DNA from 2 places in the Streptosporangium sp. NBC_01810 genome. Region 2 is predicted to be linked to the other one. Evidence: riboswitches for the same ligand, from Rfam matches in the RefSeq annotation. Region 2 holds a riboswitch; the other holds the start of a gene.
What was found. Region 2 has a riboswitch for cobalamin ahead of OIE13_RS17195 (CbtB domain-containing protein). Riboswitches for the same ligand answer to the same signal wherever they lie in the genome.

Region 1 (3,245 bases), 2.4 Mb from region 2:
GCGTCCGGCGCGTAGGTCGGCGCGGGCCGCCCGCAACTCGGTGGTCTGCGGGAAGGAGCCGATGGTGGTCGTCGGCAGCAACGGCAGGCCAAGGCGGGCACGCTGCGCGACGGCCCGCTCGGGATAGGGCTGGGAGCGGCGTGCGTCGGCCGGGGTGACCGCCGCGCTACGGGCCCGTACGGCGGAGTCGTGGGTGAGCGCCGAGGCCGCCCGCGAGGCGAGATCGGCCCGGTTGGCGGCCAGTTGCCCGGCGATGGCGCCGGTGCCCTCGCTCAGTGCCCTGGCCAGGGTGACGATCTCGGCCGTCTTCTGCCGGGCGAAGGCAAGCCAGCGGCCGACCTGCGGATCCACCCCGTGCTCGAGCGCGACATCCAGCGGGACGTGCAGCAGCGAGCAGGAGGCCGCCACGTCCACCCGGTCGGTCAGGCCGAGCAGGGTGGCCAGGGTGGACAGTGACCTTTCCAGGTCGTTGATCCACACGTTGCGGCCGTCCACGACGCCCGCGATCAGACGCTTGCCGACAACCCCGCCCACCCTGGCCAGGTCGTTCAGGTTCGCCGCGGCCGGGCCGGTGAAGTCCAGGCCCAGTCCCTCGATCGGCGCCTCGGCCAGAACCGGCAGCGCCTCTCCCAGCCGGTCGAAGTAACTGGCGACCAGGATCTTCGGCCGGTAGGTCAGGGAGCCGAGCTCCCGGTAGGCGCGGGCCGCGGCGTCCAGCACGGCCTGGTCGCGGTCCTGTACCAGGGCGGGCTCGTCCAGCTGCACCCACTCGGCGCCCGCCGCGCGCAGGGCGGTGAGCACCTGCACGTAGACCGGCAGCAGCCGGTCCAGCAGGGTGGTCGGGTCGAAGCCGGGGTCCATGCCGGGCGCGGGCTTGGCCAGCAGCAGGTACGTCACCGGGCCGACCAGCACCGGACGCGGGCTGTGCCCCTGTGCGAGAGCCTCACGCAGCTCGCCGACCTGCTTGGCCGGATCGGCGGTGAAGACGGTGTCCGCCCCCAGTTCCGGCACCAGGTAGTGGTAATTGGTGTCGAACCACTTGGTCATCTCCAGCGGAGCGACGGCCTGGGTGCCGCGCGCCATGGCGAAGTAGCCGTCCAGGGCGTCTGCTTCGACGGCGGCCCGGTGACGTTCAGGGATGGCGCCGACCATGACGGTGGTGTCCAGCACGTGGTCGTACAGTGAGAAGTCGCCGGTGGGGACCTCCCGCACGCCGGCACCGGCCAGGTGCCGCCAGTTGTCGCGGCGCAGCCGGGCCGCGGTGTCATGCAGCTCATCGGCGGTGACGCGGCCCGCCCAGTAGCCCTCGATCGCCTTCTTCAGCTCGCGGTCCGGCCCCTGGCGTGGATAGCCGTGGACGGTGGCGAGTGATGCGGGGGTGGCGGAAGTCTCAGCCACGAAACTCTCCTTCGCGAGTCATGGAGAACCCCGGTGCTCTCATGGGCGCGAAGGAACGGCTGACCGGCGAGCACCCTGATCTGGTGCCCGCTCGCAGCGCCGACCCGCCCTCGAGGTCACCGAAGTCACCGCGTGCGTGGTCGCACGCGGGCAGTGGCAGGTCTTCGGACTCGCGGGCACGCCCGGGATTTCGCCCGGGCATCTACTGGCCGTCGCTTCCCCGGTCCGGTACTCGGACCCAGTGCGTTTGACGGCGGTCGTTCCCACTCACCGCTGCGGGGCAGTCCCGGAATTGGCGAGCTCGCGAGCCAAACAGGCGAGCGCCGGCCGCACCGGGTTCCCTCTTACGACGCGCCTGCCTGGAGGGCAGGGCGAACCGACTGCGGGTCCAGCCTAGACGCATTCGGTTCCCCCAGGTGACAGGGGAGCGATCGGCCCCGCCAAGACCCCGATGCCGATGCCGAAGTGGTGGGGGCACGTGAACAAGCGGGTGTTCAACCCTCGCGCGATCGCGAGCGGGACATGGCCGGTGCTGACTCACGTCGGTCGCACCTCTGGCACGACGTACCGCACGCCGCTCGATACGCACCCCGTCGACGGCGGCTACCTGTTCGTTCTGGTGTATGGATCGCGCTCGGACTGGGTGCAGAACATCTTGGCGGCCGACGGGGCGCGGCTCCGGGTCGACGGGAGGGAGGTGGAACTCGCCGCCCCACGCCTCGTCGGGAAAGACGAGGCGTTCCAGGCTCTCTCCGATGAGGTGCCACGCCCACCGAGGCTGCTCCGCATCACCGAGTTCCTCCGCATGGACCTGGCCGCAGGCTGACGATATTCCAGGTGCCATCGGCCTGGCTCGATATCGGAGTGCGGGGGCCGATCCTGATCGCCTAGCGTGACCGGGATGAGAGACCGACCGGGTGCCGTCGGATCCGCGCTCAGGAGGGCGCCGACCGAGCGCCGTCGGAGTCGGAGTCGAAGTCCGTGGCCACACGGCACTGTCAGCGGCTGATTCGTTCTCGACGCCGGGCAGGCCCTGCCGGCCTTGCCCGGCGTCGTTGCCGCCTGATCGCGACGAGGCGGGCCGCGACGGGCTGCCCGAGGAGGATGCCGAGGAGTGCCAGCATCAGCCCGCAGAACTGTTGCGCGGTGAGCGCCTCTCCGGCGATCGTCGTACCGATCAGCACCCCGGTCACCGGGCTCAGCAACCCGACGAGTCCCACCGTTCCCGCCGACAGGTGCCGTAGTCCGGCGAACCAGGCGGCGAAGGCGAGAGCCGTCGCGACGACGCTGACATAACCGAACCCGAGGATCGCAGGTCCGTCCAGGCTCGGCGGCGGGCCCTCCACCGCGACGGCGAAGGGCAGCAGGACGACTCCCCCGGCGATGAGCTGCCACGAGGTCGACGACAGCACGTCGACATCCTCGTTCCATCTCTTGGCCAGCACGTAGCCGACCGACGACATCACCATGGCCGCGACGGACGCGAGCACGCCGAGGGCGTCGACGGCGGCCGCGCCGGTGAACAGCATGAGGCACACCCCCGCGATGCCGACGCCGGCTCCGGCCAGGTGCAGGATCCGCGGGCGCTCCGAGAGCAGCGACCAGGCCAGGAGCATCATCACGACGGGCGACGTCGCCATGATCGTCGAGGCGATGCTCGTCGGAAGCAGCTGAGCCGCCAGGTAGATCAACGCGAAGAACGCGCTCATGTTGAGAGTTCCGAGGACCAGGGATTTCCACCACCACGCCCCGTAAGGAAGCCTTCTGCTGATGAGGAGGAGCAGGAGTCCCGCGGGCAGCGCCCTGATGGCCGCCCCGTACAGGGGGTAGCCGGGCGGGAGGAACTG
Region 2 (3,245 bases):
GGCGTTCGCGACCGGCGGCGTGCTGGTCGCGGTCCGGGACTGCGGTTCGTCCAGGATCCCCTACCCGAGGCAGGCGGAGGAGGAGGCCCCGAGTGGCAGAGGGCTCGCCCTGGTCGACACACTGGCGGCACGCTGGGGCTTCCACCGATCCCCCGGAAGCACGAGCGTCTGGTTCCAGCTCGCCACGCCCTCGCCCGGCCTGGGCGGCGACGGCTGATCATGCGGGGTTGTTCCCGGAGGCGTGACCGGCGTCGAAGGTGTTCATCCGCAGCTCTCCGGTGGCTGAGGCGCCGTTGCGGGACAGCACATGGACGCGGCGGCCGTGCGGGTGGATGGGGTGGACATCCGCCGGGGCGGCCCCCTGTGGCGAGTCTCGAAGCGGTACGGGCAGACTCTGGCAGGTGAAGCGAATCCTCATCATCGGCATCGGTGCCGGTGATCCCGACCATCTCACCCTCCAGGCGGTCAAGGCCATCGCCCGTACCGACGTGTTCTTCGTCCTGGACAAGGGTGAGGCCAAGCATGACCTCGTCCAGTTGCGGCACGACCTCGTCGACGCGCACGCCCGCCCGCCGTACCGGATCGTCGAGGCCGGTGACCCCGAGCGTGACCGGACCACCCCCGCCTACGCCCCCGCGGTCGAGGACTGGCGCTCGCGCCGCGCCGACATCTGCGAGCGGTTCATCCGTGACGAGCTCGACGAGGGGCAGACGGGTGCCTTCCTGGTGTGGGGGGATCCTGGCCTGTACGACAGCACCCTGGCCATCGTCGAGGAGATCCACCAGCGGGGCTCGGTCCGGTTCGAGCACGAGGTGATTCCCGGTGTCAGCAGCGTGTCCGCACTCACCGCCCGGCATCGCGTCAGCCTGACCCGGGTCGCCCGGCCGGTGCACATCACCACCGGCCGGCGTCTCGCCGAGGAGGGGCCCTCGGCCGACGACGTCGTCGTCATGCTGGACGCCCACTGTGCCTTCGCCGATCTGGGCGCCGATCTGGGCGACGACTTCGACATCTACTGGGGCGCCTACATCGGCACCCCGGACGAGATCCTGGTCGCCGGACCGGTGTCCGAGGTCGCCGACCGCATCCGCGAGCTGCGTGCCGAGGCGCGGGCGCGCAAGGGCTGGATCATGGACACCTACCTGCTCCGCAGGGTGTCCCGCTGAGCACCTGCCGCGGCGGCCTCCGGAGGCCGCCGCGCGTCCGGCCGGTGTCCGGAGGCCGATCGCACCGGCTTTCTCGGTCCGCCGTCGCCGTCACGGTCGTATGGCTCGCGAAGAAGAGGCTCACCTCCAGAAACCTCGTCCATCCCGGGCCGGTGAGCGGGTCGTGACGGCCGGATCGGCAGACGGAACCGGATCCGGCATGCCGCAATGAATCACCTTATGTTGACTATCCACTACAAAAAGAGTTACATTTCGGACGATTTCGCGGTGGTCCGAGGGAAGTCCGGTGAGAAGCCGGTGCGGTCGCGCCACTGTATCCGGAACGCGAGTTCCGGGAGCCAGGTTACTTGGCCGCCGCGTCCTCATCTGTCGGGACGCGTCATCCCCAAGGAGGCTGCTCATGCGTGAGCTGTCCGTTTCACAGCCCGTTCCCCTCTCCCACCTGGCCCGCTGGCTCGTGGCGGTTCCGCTGCTCCTGCTGGTGGCCTACCTGGTCACCTTCGACCAGGGGGTCGTGTCGCAGGCGGGCGACTATCTGCACGAACTCATGCACGACGGGCGCCACCTACTCGGCGTTCCCTGCCACTAGGCCGCGCGTCGTGATACGTACCCTGCTGCTCCGCGGCCTGCTCGTCGGGCTGGTCGCCGGGCTGATCGCCGCCGTGTTCGCCTACCTGCTCGGCGAGCCGAACATCGACCAGGCCATCGCGCTCGAAGAGGCCGCCGCGCACGCCCAGACCGCGGCCGGGCACTCCCACGGGGAGGAGGCGCTGGTCAGCCGGTCCGGCCAGCAGGCCGGGCTCTTCCTCGCCCTGGCCCTGTACGGCATGTCCGTGGGAGGCATCTTCTCCCTCGTCTTCGCCGGGCTGCGCGGCCGGATCGGACCCCGTTCCGACGTGGTGCTGGCCGCGACGATGGCCGCCACCGCGTTCGTCGCGATCGTGCTGGTGCCGTTCGTCAAGTACCCGGCCAACCCGCCCGCCGTCGGTGATCCGGACACCATCGGCAGCCGGACCACGCTGTACCTGGTCCTGGTCGCCATCGGCCTGCTGTCCGTGGCGCTGGGTGTGGCCTGCGCCCGCAGGCTGCCGGCCCGGCCCTGGCTCGCCGGCGCGGCCGGCTTCCTGGTCCCCGTCATCGTCACCCTGTTCGTGCTGCCGACGATCAACGAGGTGCCCGACGGCTTCCCCGCCCAGTTGCTGTGGGACTTCCGGGTGTCCTCCCTCGGCACGCAACTCGTGCTCTGGTCGGCCATCGGCGTCCTGTACGGCGTCGCCGTCCAACGCGCCGTCCGCCGCGACGCGCTCGCGGTGGCCCCGAACTGAACGTTCGGCGGGTCGGGTACGTCAACAGGATCTCGCAGAAAGAAACCTCGTGATCGGTGCCTATCCGTTCAGTGCCGTCGTCGGTCTCGACGACCTCAAGCTCGCGCTGACACTCAACGCGGTCTCCCCACGGGTGGGTGGTGTGCTGGTCCGAGGGGAGAAGGGGACCGCCAAGTCCACGATCGTCCGCGCGCTCGCCGCACAGCTCCCCGCGGTCAAGGTGATCGCCGGCTGCCGCTTCTCCTGCGACCCGGCCGAGCCGGATCCGGCCTGCCCCGACGGCCCGCACGGCGCGGGCGAGAGTGGGCAGGAGCGTCCGGCCGCGCTGGTGGAGTTGCCCGTCGGCGCGTCGGAGGACCGGCTGGTCGGCGCGCTCGACATCGAGCGCGCGCTCACCGAGGGGGTCAGAGCGTTCGAACCCGGCCTGCTCGCCGCCGCGCATCGGGGTGTCCTCTACGTCGACGAGGTCAACCTGCTGCACGACCATCTCGTGGACCTGCTGCTCGACGCTGCCGCGCTCGGCACCTGCTTCGTCGAGCGCGAGTCGGTCTCGGTACGGCACGCGGCGCGGTTCCTGCTGGTCGGCACGATGAACCCCGAGGAGGGCGAGCTGCGGCCACAGCTTCTGGACCGGTTCGGGCTGACCGTCGAGGTGCGGGCGTCCAGGAATCCGGACGAGCGGGCCGAGGTCGTACGGCGCCGCCTGGCCTTCGACGCCGATCCCGCCGGGTTCGCCGCCGGGTGGGCGGGACAG

Region 1: linked by a shared signal. The riboswitch ahead of metE (5-methyltetrahydropteroyltriglutamate--homocysteine S-methyltransferase) and the one ahead of OIE13_RS17195 (CbtB domain-containing protein) in region 2 are both predicted to bind cobalamin.

Annotation. Positions count from the first base shown of each region.
Region 1 covers NZ_CP109070.1:1,611,600-1,614,844, reverse strand. The annotation lists gene metE (5-methyltetrahydropteroyltriglutamate--homocysteine S-methyltransferase) at 1-1,398, opposite strand, end outside; cobalamin riboswitch at 1,537-1,795, opposite strand; gene OIE13_RS07495 (nitroreductase family deazaflavin-dependent oxidoreductase) at 1,856-2,224, shown strand; gene OIE13_RS07490 (EamA family transporter) at 2,397-3,245, opposite strand, start outside.
Region 2 covers NZ_CP109070.1:3,993,005-3,996,249, reverse strand. The annotation lists gene OIE13_RS17205 (ATP-binding protein) at 1-217, shown strand, start outside; gene cobF (precorrin-6A synthase (deacetylating)) at 402-1,166, shown strand; adenosylcobalamin (AdoCbl) riboswitch at 1,417-1,563, shown strand; gene OIE13_RS17195 (CbtB domain-containing protein) at 1,567-1,755, shown strand; gene OIE13_RS17190 (CbtA family protein) at 1,766-2,491, shown strand; gene OIE13_RS17185 (magnesium chelatase subunit D family protein) at 2,541-3,245, shown strand, end outside.